3 regions of the Janthinobacterium goodfellowi genome follow, and region 1 is predicted to be linked to each of the others. Evidence: predicted binding sites of a transcription regulator. Region 1 holds the regulator's gene; each other region holds the start of a gene.

Region 1 (5,612 bases):
TTGTGCATCGACCTGGCCGCCCCGGAAGGGCAAGCCCTGGTGCGCCAGCTGGCGCAAGAGGCAGACGTGCTGCTGGAAAATTTCAAGCTCGATGGTTTGAAGCAATATGGCCTGGACTCAGCCAGCTTGCTGGCGCTCAATCCGCGCCTCGTCTACTGCTCCATCACGGGTTTCGGCCAGGATGGGCCGTATGCGGCGCGCGCCGGCTACGACTTCCTGATCCAGGGTATGGGCGGCTTGATGAGCATCACGGGCGTGCCCGATGGCCAGCCTGGCGCCGGGCCGCAAAAAGTGGGCGTGGCGCAGACGGACATCATGACGGGCCTGTACGCCACCATCGCCGTGCAGGCGGCGCTGGCCGAACGGGAACGCTCGGGCCTGGGCCAGCATATCGACCTGGCCCTGCTCGACGTGCAAGTGGCGGCGCTGGGCAACCAGGCGGCGAACTACTTGTGCGGCGGCAAAGTGCCGCAGCGCATGGGCAATGCGCATCCGAACATTGTTCCCTACCAGGACTTTCCCACGGCCGATGGCGACATGATTCTGGCGATCGGCAACGACGGACAGTTTTCGCGTTTTTGCGCCGTCGCCGGCCACCCGGAATGGGCGCAGGATGAACGCTTCGCCACCAACCCGCAGCGCGTGGCGCACCGGGCAGTGTTGATACCGTTGATGCGCCAGACCACGGTCATGCGCACGACGGCAGAGTGGATCAGCGCGTTCGAGGCGCAAGCCGTGCCATGCGGCCCCGTCAACCGCATCGACCAGGTCTTTGCCGATCCGCAAGTGGTGGCGCGTGGCTTGAAAGTGGAGATGCCGCACCCGACGGCGGGCACGGTGGCGCTGGTGGCCAATCCCGTGCGCCTGTCCGGCTCGCCGGTGCAATACCGCTTGCCGCCGCCCTTGCTGGGGCAGCATACGGACGAGGTGTTGCAGCAATGGCTGGGCCTTGATGGCGGCCAGATCGACGGTTTGCGCGAACGCAAGGTCGTCTAAAGAAAAACGCCGGGCAGTGGCAACACTGTCCGGCGTTTTTTTATATCTTCAGCGTTACTTCAGCGTCAATTTCAGCGCCGGCTTTTCGCCATAGTCTTCATAGCGTTCATTGATGCCGGCGATGCAAAACGTGATTTCTTCCAGTAAATCAGGCACTTGCGCCTTCATCGCGTCAGCGTCCTGCACCACGATTTCCAGCACTTCGTTCGGTTTCAAACGGAACTGCGTCATGTTTTCATCGTCGCGCAGGTAGCTGAGGCAATCGACCCAGGCATCCATGCTGTTGCCATAGAACTCGGGGAAACCGAAGGCTTGCACGCATTGCGCGTGAAAACTCGCTGCGTCGGTGATGTCTTTTCCATTCAGGATGGCTGTGGCCATGGTCTTCCTCAGTTCTTCAGCGACAGCACGTCCTGCATGTCGAACAGGCCCGTCGGCTTGTCGGCCAGGAAACGCGCGGCGCGCAGGGCGCCGTGGGCATAGGTGACGCGGCTGCTCGACTTGTGGCTGATCTCGATGCGTTCGCCGATGCCGGCAAACAGCACCGTATGGTCGCCCACGATATCGCCGCCGCGGATGGTGGCAAAGCCGATGGTCGACGGGTCGCGTTCGCCCGTCACGCCTTCGCGGCCGTACACGGCGCATTCCTTCAGGTCGCGGCCCAGGGCGCCGGCCACCACTTCGCCCATTTGCAGGGCCGTGCCCGACGGCGCATCGACCTTGAAGCGGTGGTGCGCTTCAATGATTTCGATGTCGTAGCCTTCGGACAGGCTTTTCGCGGCCAGTTCCAGCAGCTTCATGGTGACATTCACGCCCACGCTCATGTTCGGCGCGAACATGATGGCCGTCTTTTCGGCGGCGGCGGCAATGGCGGCCTTGCCCGCGTCATCGAAACCGGTGGTGCCGATGATCATCTTGATGCCGTGCTCGGCGCAATACGCCAGGTGCTGCAAAGTGCCTTCGGGGCGCGTGAAGTCGATCAGGTAATCGGCGCCGGCCAGGCCGGTGGCCAGGTCGGACGCGATCAGCACGCCGGCAGGCTTGCCCAGGAAGGCCGCGGCATCCTGGCCGACGGACGGCGAACCGGCGCGGTCGAGGGCGCCCGCGAGAACGGCGTCGGGCGCGTTACTGACCGCTTCGATCAGGATATGGCCCATGCGGCCGCTGGCGCCAGCGATGGCAATTTTCAGTTCAGTCATTTTATTCTCTTACAGCAACTTATTTGGTGGGTTCGGCGGCAGGCGCAGGCGCTGGCTCGGCGGCAGGTGCAGGTGCAACGTCAGGCTTGCTCACAGGAATGGCAGGGGCGGCATCGGCCGGTACCGGCACGGCGCTTGGCGCCACGGGCGACGGCACGACGGCAGCAGGCACGTCGGCCTTGGCAACCTTGGCGAAGGGCGACGGACCGGCGATGCGGTCGATGTATTCTTTCTCCGTCGGCAAGTTGCCGCCTTCGAAACGGGACACTTTGCCCTCTTTGTCAAAGAACACGACCACGCGGCTGCTGGTGGTTTCGCCACTGCCCCGGGCCAGGCGGAATGGATAATCCCAGCGGTCGGCATGGAAGATATCGGTCAGCAGCGAGGTACCGAGAACGAAACGCACCTGGTCGCGGGTCATGCCTACTTTCAACTGGGCCAGCATCTCTTCGGAGACAAAGTTGCCTTGCTGAATGTCAGGACGGTAGGGCGAGAAAAACCACATGAATTTTTGCAGCGGCGTAATGGTGGTCGTTTGTGCGCCCTGTTCGGGGACCAGTTCCTTGCCTTCTTTTTGAGCAGCTGCCGGCTTTTCGCCAAGGATGCCACGGCTGGCGCAGCCGGACATGGCCAGCGCGACACACACCATGCCTGCCACGACTGGTGCTCGAAATGAAATACGGTGCCAGAGAGATGGCAATACAGCCGGTGTTACGCGCATAAATGACCTCAATTGGATGAACAAAACGCCAGGAGTGACCGGCCCGCCAAAAAAAAGCATATTTTGGCACTCCCCGACAAAACGCTATATGATAAAGCACCTGACCCACATACGAGCAACAAACATGAGTAACAATCCTAGTGATCTCAAGGCAAGCGGCCTGAAAGCCACCCTGCCACGGCTGAAGATACTCGATATCTTCCAGAGTAGCCCGGTACGCCACCTGACCGCGGAAGACGTCTACAAGATTCTGCTGGCCGACAATATGGATGTCGGCTTGGCAACTGTCTACCGCGTCCTGACGCAATTCGAACAGGCAGGCTTGCTCAACCGCAACCATTTTGAAACCGGCAAGGCGATTTTCGAACTCAACGAAGGCTCCCACCACGACCACCTGGTGTGCCTCGATTGCGGCCGGGTCGAAGAATTCTTCGACGAAGACATCGAAATCCGCCAGCAAAAAGTGGCGGAAGAGCGCGGCTTCAAGATCGCCGAACACGCGCTGGCCATCTACGGCAACTGCACCAAGACAGCTTGCCCGCACAAAACAGCCTGACCCACGCCGGCCGCTCCCGCAAGGGGCCGGCCGGCGCAGCATTGAACCGCATCAATGATGGCTGAGCGCGCTCGACAGTAATTTAGCCGTAATATCAACGATCGGAATCACGCGCTCGTACGCCATGCGCGTCGGTCCGATCACTCCCAACGTTCCCACGATCGTGCCGTTGACTTCATACGGCGCCGTCACCACGCTCATTTCATCCATCGGCACCAGGTTCGATTCGCCGCCGATAAAAATCTGCACGCCCGTCGCCTTGCTCGACACGTCGAGCAACTGCATCAAGCCCGTCTTTTGCTCGAACATGTCGAACATCTGGCGCAGCGAATGCATGTTCGATGACAGATCGCTCACGCTGAGCAAGTTGCGCTCGCCGGAAATCACCATGTCGTCGCTATGGTCGGCCATCGCTTCGCTGCCCGCTTCCACGGCCGCCTGCATCAGACTGCCCATGTCGTCGCGCAACTGGCGCAGCTCGCCCTGCAGGCGCACGCGCACGGCGTCGAAGGACAGGCCGCCATAATTCTGGTTGATATAGTTAGCCGATTGCACCAGTTGCGCCGGCGTATAGTCGGCTTCCGTCAGCAATAAACGGTTCTGCACGTCGCCGCCCGGGGCGACGATGACGAGCAGGATGCGTTTTTCGGACAGGCGCAGGAATTCGATTTGCTGGAACACGGATTCGCGGCGCGGGCTGAGCACGACGCCGGCGAATTGCGACAGCGACGACAGCATCTGCGCCGCGTTGGCGATGGTTTTTTGCGGCTGCGGCGTCTGCAGGCGCATGCGCGATTCCACCATGTGCTCGTCCAGGTGCCGGACGGTCAGCAAGGTATCGACAAAGATGCGGTAGCCGCGCGGCGTGGGGATGCGTCCGGCCGAGGTGTGCGGACTGGACACATAACCGAGCTCTTCCAGGTCGGCCATGATGTTGCGGATCGTGGCCGGCGACAGGTCGAGGCCGGAAATTTTCGACAAGGCGCGCGAACCGACCGGCAGGCCGTCGGCGATATATCGCTCGACCAGGGCTTTCAGCAGTGTTTGGGCACGTGTATCGAGTTGCATGGTGTCTTAGGTAAGCAAATATTCTTTAAACAAGCATATTGTTAAGCAAGCGGCAGCGAAAGCGGCCGAACGTGCATCAACAGCGCCTATTATGCACGTTCGCCCGGCCGGCGGCGATCAATCTTCCAGTTGCCCCTGCAGCCACAGCAGCAATTCATCAAAGTTGGCGCAGATGGCGTCGGGCCGCACGCCAGCGGCCAGGTGGGCGTCGCTGCCCTTGCGGTTCATCCACACGGCACGCATGCCCGCCCCTTGCGCTCCCGTCACATCGAAATACAGATCGTCGCCCACATACACGGCCTCATGGGGCGCCACGCCCAGCGCGGCGCAAGCGGCCAGGAAGATGCTGGCGTCGGGCTTGGCCACGCCGAAATCGCTGGCGGCAATCGACACCTTAAAATGCTGCGCCAGGCCGATAATTTCAAGGTCCGCATTGCCATTCGAGATCGAGCCGAGCAGCATGCGCTGGCCCATCCAGGCCAGGCCTGGCAAGACATCGTCATACGGCTGGACGCGATGGCGCGCGGCCAGGAACTGCGCGATGGCGCCGTCGACCAGGGCGGCATCCTCGCCAGCGGCCTCGAAGGCGGCCAGCAGGCCCGCGCGGCGCAACTCGATCAGATTGCCATGGAAATGCGGTTGTTCGTTCAGCATGGCCAGGCGGTGCTGGCGCAGCAGCTCGATGGAAAACTGCTGCGCCACCTTGGGCGCATGCGTGGCCAGCCAGTCGTGCAGCAGGGTTTCGGCGGCGGCAATCACGGGCGCGATGGGCCACAAGGTATCGTCGAGGTCGAACAGGATAGCCTTGGGCGGCACGGCAGGTTTTACAGGAGCAAGGGACATGGGACTCACGGTGGATGCCGCGCCACAGTGCGCAGCCTGCATCTATTGTCGCATTGATCGCCGCCGCCAGCATGGCTGCGCCCCCGTGAAATGGGGCCGGGCCAGCGCTTCCCGGCGAAAAATTGTTACAGGGTGATACAAGGCAAGATCATCGAGCTTGCCAGATAGACTAAAATAGGCGCCATTCCAATGCGGCGCCAGCGTCCGCGTTGCGCTACCCAACCTAATT
Region 2 (5,612 bases), on a different contig from region 1:
TTTCGGTGGTAATGCAAATTGGGCCCCGCCTGTGCCGCTATGCCGGCATCCCGAACCAAACGGTTCAAGGTGGTCACGTTAGTTCAATTTCGGGTTCGTCGAACGAGCGACGCTCACTCCCATCAAACAAAATTCGCAACCGATGCGCATAAATGGTTCAAGGAATATATGGCAATCGCGAACACCGCAGGGTAGACCCAAGTTTACTCCTTTGATCGCGCATCGCAAAGACAAATCGTACCGTGTCCGCTTAAAAAAGGTTTTCCTGGGGCGTCAATGCGCTATCCAATACCGTGTGCATGGCCGAGATCTTTTGCTTCACTTCCAGGATCGTCAGCTCCGACAGCGGACCTTGCGGCGACTTCACGGAAAGGAATTCCGCGGCCACGCCCAGCGCGGCCAGCACGGCGATGCGGTCGTTGCCCTTGACCTTGCCCGCGTCGCGGATGGCTTTCATTTTGCTATCGAGATAGATCGCCGCTTCGCGCAGCGCGCGCTCTTCGCCGTCGCGGCAGACCATGCTGTAGGACTGGCCCATGATATTGACATCGACACGCGGCATTACGCTTCCTTCTCGTTCTCGGCAAGATAGGCGCCTGCCTCCGAAGCGGCTTGCTCCAGGCCGGCTTGCACCAGTTCGGGAATTTTTTCCAGCAACGCCTCGACCCGCTCCTGCGCCTCGCGCATGCGCTGCACATACAGGGCGTTCTCGGCGGCCAGCGCGGCATTGTCCTTGCGCAGTTGCGCGTTTTCACGACGCAGCGCATGGGTCATTTCGGCCAGCAGGCCTATTTTGTCGGATAATTCGTTGAATTCGGAAATCATCCCGCCACTATAGGGCGGACGCTCCATGGGCGTCAATCGAATCACGCCGCTGTCACACATATTTACATCAATGCAGGTCAGTTGCCGTGAAATACACGCTTTTTCCGGCGCGTTTCGCCATCTGCACGCATCCGCCGGCGCCGCGATGGCAGCGTTTTACTCGTCGACGTAATCGGGTTCGATATCGAGACCGCCATAGCGGTTTTCGCACGAGCGGCGCGTCAATTCCTGCTTGCCGCTCTTGCCGTCAAGCACCATCGTCAAGTCGCGGCAAGTACGGCGGTAGCTGCCAGGTTTGGCGTCCGTCCGCGAGGGCGTCAAAGTGACGCGCAAGGGCACGGCATTGCCCAGCCCCTTGTTGCTCCATTCACGGGTCTTGCCATCTTCTTCATCTTTCAGGGTGCGCACGGCGGCCGTCAGCAAGGATATCTGTTCCTTCGCATTGAGCCTGGCGATGGTCACGTCGGACAGGAAGGGCGGATACACGACGGGCGCCGGGTCCTTGCCCTGCACATCCCAACGGCCGCTGTTCTGCGAGCACGTACGGCGGCTCAGGTCTTGCGACTTGTCGCCCGCCGTGACGACGAATTTCAGGTCGCGGCAGATGTGCGCCTTCAGGCTGTGTTCCGTCATGCCGGAGTTGCTGAAGTTATATGTGACCTTCACCCGCACGCCACGGTCGCCGCCGTTGTCCCACACATGGGCTTCCTGGTCATCGTCATCCTTGTTCAGGTCGTTGAACAGCTCGTTGAGCAGCATTTCCTTTTCCAGCGGCGTCAGGGTGGCCACGGTGATCTCGTCGAGAATGGTGGGCGTTTGCGCGGCGGCATTGCCCAGGCAGGCGAGGCCGACGAGGGCGGCACCGAGCAGGCGCAGGGCGGGACGGGAAAGAGTCGATGGCATGGTGTGCTTTCTGGTACAGGGGAAATATTGATATGCAATTGCAATCATCTTATCAAAGTCCATAGCAAAACCCTGTTTCTCGTGCGTACAGGAACGCCGCTCGCCTGACGGGCATGCTAGAGTCGCGCCTGTTGCTGACGCCCGGGAACGAGGCTTGCGTTTGCGCAAACCCTGCGTAAATGCAGGCTGCGCAGAACGTCTAAGCTTATCTTCCCGGAGAATAAGCCCTTGAATAAGCCCCCTACCGTCCCTATAATTAGCACTCGTTAGTAGAGAGTGCTAACAAACTCTTTCGTAGCAATCCTCAGGACATGATGGTGTCTGCCGGGCAACAGCAGGGAACGCTACGCGGCGGGCGACGCCGCGATGCCACCACTGCCCAGCGCCGGCATGCACACGATGCCATGGGGTTTGCTTGACCGTTGCGGGCTGCTTTCAACGGCGGTCACTGAAAGCACGCCTGGCGCTGTGCCAGGCATGTATTCATTTAGCAACACCTATCCATTGAACTTTAAGGAGTTTTGTATGAATCTGCGCCCATTGAACGATCGCGTCATCGTCAAACGCCTCGACCAGGAAACCAAGACTGCGTCCGGCCTCATCATTCCTGATGCAGCTGCTGAAAAACCGGATCAAGGCGAAGTCCTTGCCGTAGGCAATGGCAAGATTCTCGACGACGGCAAAGTCCGTCCTCTGGATGTCAAAGTGGGCGACCGCGTCCTGTTCGGCAAGTACGCCGGCCAAACCGTCAAAGTTGACGGCGATGAGCTGCTGGTCATGCGCGAAGAAGACATCATGGCGATCGTCGTCAAGTAATTGTTTCCACGTTGTAGACAGATACATCCCGAAACTCAGGAGAATTGAACATGGCAGCTAAAGAAGTAGTATTCGGCGACGCAGCGCGCGCCAAGATGGTCGAAGGCGTCAACATCCTCGCCAACGCAGTCAAAGTCACCTTGGGCCCGAAAGGCCGCAACGTCGTGCTGGAGCGCTCGTTCGGCGCCCCTACCGTCACCAAGGACGGCGTGTCGGTAGCGAAAGAAGTTGAACTCAAAGACAAGCTCATGAACATGGGCGCGCAAATGGTCAAGGAAGTGGCTTCCCGCACCAGCGACAACGCCGGCGACGGCACCACCACCGCGACCGTGCTGGCACAAGCCATCGTGCGCGAAGGCATGAAGTTCGTTGCCGCCGGCATGAACCCGATGGACCTGAAGCGCGGTATCGACAAAGCTGTTGCAGCAACCGTCGAAGAACTGGCGAAAATCGCCCGTCCTTGCACCACGACCAAGGAAATCGCCCAGGTTGGCGCGATCTCGGCGAACTCGGACTACTCGATCGGCGAGCGTATCGCTGAAGCGATGGAAAAAGTCGGCAAAGAAGGCGTGATCACGGTGGAAGACGGCAAGTCGCTGAACGACGAGCTGGACATCGTTGAAGGCATGCAGTTCGACCGCGGCTACCTGTCGCCATACTTCATCAACAACCCAGAGAAGCAAGTTGCCGTCCTGGACAGCCCATTCGTCCTGCTGTGCGACAAGAAAATCTCGAACATCCGTGACCTGCTGCCGGTACTGGAACAAGTCGCCAAGGCTGGCCGTCCACTGCTGATCATTGCGGAAGACATCGAAGGCGAAGCGCTGGCTACCCTGGTTGTGAACAACATCCGCGGCATCCTGAAAACCTGCGCAGTGAAAGCACCAGGCTTCGGCGACCGCCGCAAAGCCATGCTGGAAGACATCGCTGTCCTGACGGGCGGCCAGGTGATCGCTGAAGAAGTCGGCCTGACCCTGGAAAAAGTGACCCTGGCCGAACTGGGCCAGGCGAAACGCATCGAAGTGGGCAAGGAAAACACCATCGTCATCGATGGCGCCGGCGAAGCTGCCTCGATCGAAGCACGCGTGAAACAAGTGCGTGTACAGATCGAAGAAGCGACCTCGGACTACGACCGTGAAAAACTGCAAGAGCGCGTCGCCAAACTGGCTGGCGGCGTTGCCGTGATCAAGGTTGGCGCAGCCACCGAAGTCGAAATGAAAGAGAAAAAAGCCCGCGTTGAAGATGCACTGCACGCCACGCGCGCTGCCGTGGAAGAAGGCATCGTGCCAGGCGGCGGCGTAGCCCTGCTGCGCGCACGCGCCAACATCACGGTCAAGGGCGACAATCCTGATCAAGACGCTGGTATCAAGATCGTCCTGCGCGCAATGGAAGAGCCACTGCGCATGATCGTGCAAAACGCTGGCGAAGAAGCTTCGGTCGTCGTGGCAGCCGTATTGGCTGGCACGGGCAACTACGGCTACAACGCTGCCAACGGCACGTATGGCGACATGGTGGAAATGGGCGTCCTGGACCCAGCCAAAGTGACCCGTTCGGCGCTGCAAAACGCCGCTTCGATCGCTTCGCTGATGCTGACGACCGACTGCATGGTCTGCGAAATCGCTGACGACAAGGCAGCCGGCGGCATGGGCGGCGGCATGGGTGGTATGGGCGGCATGGGTGGCATGGACGGCATGATGTAATGTCCGGCATCCCCGCGCGCAGGCGACGGCGCGCGGGGATGCCTCGCCGGGACAGGACAGGCAGACCAAAAGCTGCTTGCGCCTGCCCGGCAACCCCAAGAGCCATCTTCTACGGAAGGTGGCTTTTTTTCGCCTTGCTTTTTAGAAATTTCAACGATTGCCCGCCTGCACGTTTTGCTTTAGCATGGCCGCCATCGTCCCTCTTTCTCACGCCACCATCATGCCGCCACGCGCCTCTTCTTCCAAAACCACCATCATCGCCGGCATCCTGGCCGGCTTGCTGGCCGCCGGGCTCGGCGCTTTCTACCTGCACCAGCAGGCCGCGCCGCATGGCGATCCTGCCCCGGCCGCGAGCAGCCCGGCGGCGCAGGAACAGAATGCGCGCGCCGTCGATGCGCTGATGGCTTTGCCGGAAATCAAGGCCTGGTCGGCGCATATCGAAAAGGCTTCGGGCGGCCGCGCCCATGGCGCCGTGATGGAAACGTCGCCCGACGTGCGCCTCATCGACGGCAAGCCCTACTATGACCTGACCTTTGTGGAAAACACGCCGGACGCGGCGCACCGCTGGGAGAGTTTCGTCGTCTCCCAGGATGGCAAGCGCATCCTCGTCGACGACGTCGTCAGCGGTGAGCTGATCAGCCTGGAACAATGGCGCAAGGACAATGCGCCCATGCAGCGCATCGCCACGCAGTAATCCCCTACGCCGGCGCCCCCTGCGGCGCGGCGCCGCGCACGCGCGCCACCCACCACACCGTCCACAGCGACAAGCCCGCCGCCAGCCAGCCATTGATGCCGTAGCCGCTGATGTGGCCGGCCGCGTCCGTCTGCAGGGTCAGCCCGCCCAGCCAGGCGCCCAGGCCGCTGCCAAAGCTTTGCAGGGCCGAATTGGCGCTGAGAAACGCGCCCCGCTTGTGCGGTTCCGGGATGGTCGTCAGCAGCGCCTGCAGCGGCACCATGCGGCCCGACACCAAGGCCATAAAGAAGGGAAACGCCAGCATCAGCCCCAGCAGCGGCAGCTGGGGCAAGTGCGTCATGAACAGCAGCGGCGCAATCGATAGCAGGGAAACCCAGCGGTACACCTGCTGCTTGCCGGCCCGGTCCGCCCAGCGGCCGATCAGGCGCGCCGTGAAGATCGTGGCGCAGCCGCCCGCCAGGTACACCCAGGTGACGTCGGCCGGCGCCAGCCCCATATTGCCCACGAGCACGGGCGAAATGAAAGGAATGACCAGCATGCCGGCCGTCATGTTGACAATCGACAAGGAAAACGCTTTCAGGTGGCGCCGCTCGCGGAACAGCGCCAGCAGGTTCGGCAGCACCTGGCGCAGCGGCGTGGCAGCGGCCCCCATGTGCGCCGTCAGCGAGGGCAGC
Region 3 (5,612 bases), on a different contig from region 1:
GCAATACTCCGCCGACGCCGTGGCGCTCAGCGACATTTCACTCAATATTGCCAAGGGCGAGCTGGTCTTCCTGGCCGGCCCGTCCGGCGCCGGCAAGTCCACCTTGCTGAAAATGATCGCCGCCATGGAACGCCCCACGTCGGGCAAGCTGATCGTCAATGGCCAGGACATGGCGAAGATCAAGCCAGCCGGCGTGCCGTTCTTGCGCCGTAACATGGGCCTGATCTTCCAGCAGCAAAAACTGCTGAACGACCGCTCCATCCTGGCCAACGTCATGCTGCCGCTGCTCGTCGTCGGCGCGCATAAAGTGGCCGCCGAGCAGCGCGCACGCGCCGCGCTCGACAAGGTGGGATTGCTGGACCGCGCCATGGCGCGCCCGCTGTCGCTGTCGGGCGGCGAGCAGCAGCGCGTGTCGATCGCGCGCGCCATCGTCAACCGGCCGCAGATCATCCTGGCCGACGAACCGACGGCCAACCTGGACCGCGCCAGCGCCAACAAGGTGCTCGATGCCCTCAAAGCATTCCATTCGGTGGGCGTGACCTGCCTCATTTCCAGCCATGACGAACAGATGCTCGACGCCGCCGCCCGCGTGATCCACCTGAAAAACGGCCAGCTGGTCGCCATCGACAAGGCCACGCAAGCGCCCGTCTTCGCGCCGCCCGATCCCGATTTCGCGCCCGCCCCCGACCAGGACGACGCGCAGGGAGAACAGGCATGAGAGGCTGGTTCCGTCAACACCGCTTCGCCCTCGGTTCGGCGCTGATTCATTTGCGCAAGTCGCCAGGCGGCTTTTTACTGAACGTGCTCGTCGTCGCCATCGCCCTGTCGCTGCCGTTCGCCGGCTTGACCATGCTCGACAATGTGCGCCCGATGTCGGAGCAAATGTCGGTCGACCCGGAAATCAGCGTTTTCCTGAAGATCGACACGCCGCGCGAGCAAGCCGTGGCCCTGGCCAGTGCCATGCGCAAGATCGTGGGCGAGCAAAAGGCAAAGATCGTCTTCATCCCGCGCGAACAGGCGCTCGACACGCTGAAGAACAAGAACGGCCTGGCCGACGTACTGAGCACCCTGGGCGACAATCCCCTGCCCGACAGCTATGTACTGAAACTGGACGCCTTCAGCAGCGCCAGCGAAGCGCAGGATGTCGATGCCGTAGCGGAACAGTTGCGCCACTTGCCGGGCGTGGAATCGGCGCAAGTCGATTCGGCCTGGGTCAAGCGCCTGGCGGCCCTGCTGGGCGTGCTGCGCCTGGTGCTGCTGTTGCTGGCGATCACGTTGGGCGTGGCCGTCATCGCCGTGGTCTTCAATACCATCCGCCTGCAGGTGATGCAGCAGCGCGATGAAATCAGCATCTCGAAACTGATCGGCGCCACCGACACGTTCATCCACCGTCCCTTCTATTACACGGGTGCCCTGCTGGGCCTGTGCGCCGGTGCGCTGGCGCTGGGCGCCGTGGCGCTGGCCTTGCAGCCGCTCAATACCGCGATTGCCGAGTTTGCACGCCTGTATGCGTCCGAATTCCAGCTGGTGCCGCTGGCGCCGTTGCCGATGGCCGGCTTGCTGGCCGTCAGCGCCGGCCTGGGCCTGATCGGCGCCTTCCTCTGCGTACAGCGCCACCTGGCGCGCCTGAACTGACCTTCCCTCCCATGGCGGCGCCTGCGGTGCCGCCATGCGCCTCCCCCCCCATCTGCTGTTATCTTGATATTTAGCAAGTATTCTTAAGGCTCGCTTCAGCCAGAGGCCGTAGACTGGCCATGTTGTCGTTGAGCGCTATATCGCGCTGTTTAGAGATATATATCAAGCATTGAATCGCCATAGTATTTAGGCTATCAGGACGATTAAATGTGCTGATTGGCACTCTCAAGCAGAGAGTGCTAATATAGGGACATACCAACAGCAGAACCGCCATGGACGCCAGATGAAGATGGTGCCGCGATCTGCAAAGTGCAAGACCGAATACGCAAAACAGAACAGACAATCGGGCCACATCGTGTGATGTGGCCAACTGGAACACAGCAAGACTACGAGGGAGAAAACATGACTATGATGTCCGCAACATCCGCATTGGTTCCGACCAAAAGTAATGCGCTGGGCCTCGGGTTCACTGGCAATCTGGGCAATATCGACGCCTATATTTCGGCCGTGAATCGTCTGCCCATGTTGACCCACGACGAAGAAATTTCGCTGGCGAAACGCCTGCGCGAAAAAAATGACCTGGCCGCCGCACAAGAGCTGGTGCTGTCGCACCTGCGCCTGGTGGTCTCGATTGCCCGCGGCTATCTGGGCTATGGCTTGCCGCATGCCGACCTGATTCAGGAAGGCAATATCGGCTTGATGAAAGCCGTGAAACGCTTCGATCCGGACCAGGGCGTGCGCCTGGTGTCGTACGCCATGCACTGGGTGAAAGCCGAGATGCATGAGTACATCCTGAAAAACTGGCGCTTGGTCAAGGTCGCGACGACGAAGGCGCAGCGCAAGCTGTTCTTCAACCTGCGCAGCCACAAGACGGGCCTGGACGCGATGACGCCGAAGCAGATCGACGCGCTGGCCAAGCTGCTCGACGTAAAGCGCGAAGAAGTGATCGAGATGGAAACGCGCTTGAGCGGCCGCGACATCGCGCTGGAATCGCCGACCGACGATGAAGACGACAAGTTTTCGCCGATCGCCTACCTGTCGTCGGAGCAAAGCGAGCCGACCAAGGTGCTGGAAGCGGAACAAGTGACCCGCCTGCAATCGGAAGGCCTGGAAACGGCATTGTCCAAGCTGGACGCCCGTTCGCGCCGCATCATCGAAGCGCGCTGGCTGGCCAACGACGACGGTTCCGGCGCCACCCTGCACGCCTTGGCGGAAGAGTTCGGCGTATCGGCCGAGCGCATCCGCCAGATCGAAGTGGCGGCGCTGAAGAAAATGAAGGGCGCCCTGGCGGCCTACGTGTAATAGAAAGCAATGCCGCAATGCAAAAGGCGCCGCAAGGCGCCTTTTAGTTTATAAATAATATTTATCAACAGATAAATATTGTCAGCCCTTACGCTGCAGCCAAGCCCTTGACAAGGACTTCGGCGACCAATTCATTCAGATCCGCGCCGCGTTCCTTGGCCAGGGTCTGCAATTGCAACACCAGATCGCTGTTCAGCTTGACGGCGAACGGCACCAGGCCCAGAGCCTGATCGCGCTTGCGCTGCTCGCGGCGGTCGACGACCACCGCTTCCTTACCGAATGCACCGGCGCCGGGAACATTCATCTTTCCCATCAGTTTCTTGGCATCGCTTTTGGCCAGGTCGGTTTTTTTCATGGTTGTTTCCTGATTTTCAAAACAGCCATTCTACGCAGTAATCGGCGCGCCGCGTGGCCGGCACGTCAATTCATCCGCAGCGCGCCAATGGTGCGCCGGGAAAATATCATTTTGTTATTATCATTTTCATCCCGCGCGTGGACGCCACGCCGGGACGCTCCAACTGAAAGGAAAAGCATGCACTACCTACATCAATCGTACCGAACGTGGTTGTTACCCCTGTTCATCGCCTGCCTGGCCATGCTGGCGGGCTGCGGCGCGGCCGGCAGCGCCGGCGACGCGGAAAACACGCCGCGCAGCGTCACCTACGTGCTCTCGCCGGGAGAACAGGTGGCCATCACGGCCACCGATACCCTGAAACTCGAGCGCGTCAACGACAGCCGCTGCCGCAAGGGCGCCGTGTGCGTGTGGAAAGGCTACGTCAGCTACAGTTTCAGTTTGCTCAACAGCGCGGGCGCCACCGACATCGTCCTGTCCGAGTCCATGCCCGGCGCCGCCAGTTCAGTGACCGTCAACCACCTGACGTTCACCCTGCTCGACGTCGACCCGGCCACGCCGCCCGCCCTAGACACGGCCGCGCCCACCTACCGGGTCAAGGTCAAGATTACGCAGGGCGCGCTGCCCCGCTAAATACCGTGGCGGCGCTGGCTGTCGGCGGGTGCCTGCTGCCGCTCCAGCATGCCATAATCGCGCACCACGCTGGCGATGCGCAGCCGGTAATCGTCGAACACGCCGTGCCGGCCGGCCGACTGCGCCGCCCGGTGCGCTTCCAGCTGCCGCCACTGCGCCAGCGCCGCTTCGTCGCGAAAGAAAGACAGCGACAGCAATTTGCCTGGCTCGCTCAGGCTGCTGAAGCGTTCGATGGAAATGAAACCATCGACCTCGTCGAGCAAGGGCCGCAGCGCGGCCGCCAGGTCCAGGTACTGCTGGCGCCCTTCGGCGCTGGGCCAGACTTCAAAAATCACGGCAATCATGCGTTGTCTCCTTGCGCAAACACGGGGATGCGGGCGTTCAGCGACGGTAGATAGCGCCACGCCAGCGGCATGCCTTCCAATGCACCGGCCCATGCCTGCAGGCAAGCCGTGGCGATGCTCTGCGCGATGGACTGGCCCGGACAGGCGTGGCGGCCATGGCCAAAGCCCGACTCCGCCTGGCCGGCGCTGGCCAGCACGACGATGATCGTCTGCCCGGCCGGTATGCGCACGCCGAGCAATTCCACGGCATCGGCCGTGTAGCGGCGCGTGTTGTGGATGGCGGGATCATGCCGGCTGACCTCGCGCAGCATAGCCAGCCACAGCCGGGGCGCGGCACGCAGTTGCGCGGATAACTCCGGCTGCGCGCGCAAGGCCACGACGGCATTGCCCAGCAAGCCGGCCGTGGCGTCGCACGTCTGCGACAGCAAGCCCACGAGGTTGGCCAGCACGCCGCCAGACGCCTGCCAGCCGACGGCATCCGCCCCGGTCACGATGTCGTGCAGCAAGCTGCCAGGCAAGGCATCCGCCTCGCGCAGCAAGGCGCTAAAACCGTGCAACAGGGCATCGGCTGCTCGCTGCGCGCCGGCCAGTTGTTCTCCATTGCTCAGCGGCGACAAACAGGCGACAAAGTCGCGCGTCCAGGCGGCCAGCGCCGGCCATTGCGCTGGCGCAAAGCCCAGCAAGTCCGCCATGGCGAACAGGGGCAGCTCAAAAATCGCCTCGTTCAGCTGCGCGGCGCAGGCGGGAACGCGGTCGCCGGCAAATTGCATCACCCGTTCATGCAGGCGCGCCAGGTCCACCTGGCCCAGCGCCCGCGCCAGCACCTGTTTCGGCACGGCATGCCGCTCGCCCTCGTTCATGCGCACCAGTTCGGCAAAGATCGCGCCGCACGGCGTGCCTGCCAGGTTGAGCGGCACGGCCTGCCCCGGCGGGCGCACGCGGCAAGCGGGATGCTCGAGCACGGCCTGCACGCCAACGGCTCCCGTTGCCAACCAGCAATCGAGCGACGCCTCGAAACGCAGGGGCGGGCCTTCCGCCAGGCGGCGATAGTAGTCATACGGCGCCGCGTGGGTGACGGCGGAAAAAGGGTCGGCGAGCGGCATGCGCATTCCATTGCAGTGATGTGGGGACACGAGTATGCTGCCCCTTCGACCACAACACTTCGCCCACGGACGAATCATGGATGACAAACTTCCCTCAGCCGACATGGGCCTGGCGCAGCTGGCTGGCGCCATCGCCGAACCGGCCCGCGCGCGCATGCTGTGCAGCCTGCTCGATGGCCATGCGCGCACGGCCACGGAACTGGCCACCTTGGCCGAGGTAGGCGCCTCGACGGCCAGCGCCCA

Evidence for each region. The regulator HrcA, encoded in region 1, represses chaperone genes, less so after heat shock. The targets are predictions, from matches to a motif close to TTAGCACTCNNNNNNNNNGAGTGCTAA.
Region 2: a site for HrcA is predicted at 1,985-2,011, ahead of groES (co-chaperone GroES). Genes of this name have one in related genera too.
Region 3: a site for HrcA is predicted at 1,852-1,878, ahead of rpoH (RNA polymerase sigma factor RpoH). Genes of this name have one in related genera too.

What each region holds. Positions count from the first base shown of each region.
Region 1 covers NZ_JBNYXN010000006.1:289,262-294,873, forward strand. The annotation lists gene ACQ4WQ_RS22485 (CaiB/BaiF CoA transferase family protein) at 1-996, shown strand, start outside; gene ACQ4WQ_RS22490 (barstar family protein) at 1,051-1,377, opposite strand; gene dapB (4-hydroxy-tetrahydrodipicolinate reductase) at 1,386-2,195, opposite strand; gene ACQ4WQ_RS22500 (outer membrane protein assembly factor BamE) at 2,215-2,844, opposite strand; gene fur (ferric iron uptake transcriptional regulator) at 3,041-3,472, shown strand; gene hrcA (heat-inducible transcriptional repressor HrcA) at 3,524-4,540, opposite strand; gene ACQ4WQ_RS22515 (HAD family hydrolase) at 4,658-5,383, opposite strand.
Region 2 covers NZ_JBNYXN010000001.1:240,289-245,900, reverse strand. The annotation lists RNA gene ssrS (6S RNA) at 19-196, opposite strand; gene ACQ4WQ_RS01095 (cell division protein ZapA) at 251-562, opposite strand; gene ACQ4WQ_RS01090 (DUF904 domain-containing protein) at 562-825, opposite strand; gene ACQ4WQ_RS01085 (hypothetical protein) at 982-1,728, opposite strand; gene groES (co-chaperone GroES) at 2,254-2,544, shown strand; gene groL (chaperonin GroEL) at 2,595-4,244, shown strand; gene ACQ4WQ_RS01070 (hypothetical protein) at 4,429-4,938, shown strand; gene ACQ4WQ_RS01065 (MFS transporter) at 4,943-5,612, opposite strand, start outside.
Region 3 covers NZ_JBNYXN010000008.1:199,094-204,705, reverse strand. The annotation lists gene ACQ4WQ_RS25880 (cell division ATP-binding protein FtsE) at 1-718, shown strand, start outside; gene ftsX (permease-like cell division protein FtsX) at 715-1,635, shown strand; gene rpoH (RNA polymerase sigma factor RpoH) at 2,044-2,937, shown strand; gene ACQ4WQ_RS25865 (hypothetical protein) at 3,026-3,292, opposite strand; gene ACQ4WQ_RS25860 (hypothetical protein) at 3,470-3,922, shown strand; gene ACQ4WQ_RS25855 (antibiotic biosynthesis monooxygenase family protein) at 3,919-4,266, opposite strand; gene ACQ4WQ_RS25850 (cytochrome P450 family protein) at 4,263-5,369, opposite strand; gene ACQ4WQ_RS25845 (ArsR/SmtB family transcription factor) at 5,446-5,612, shown strand, end outside.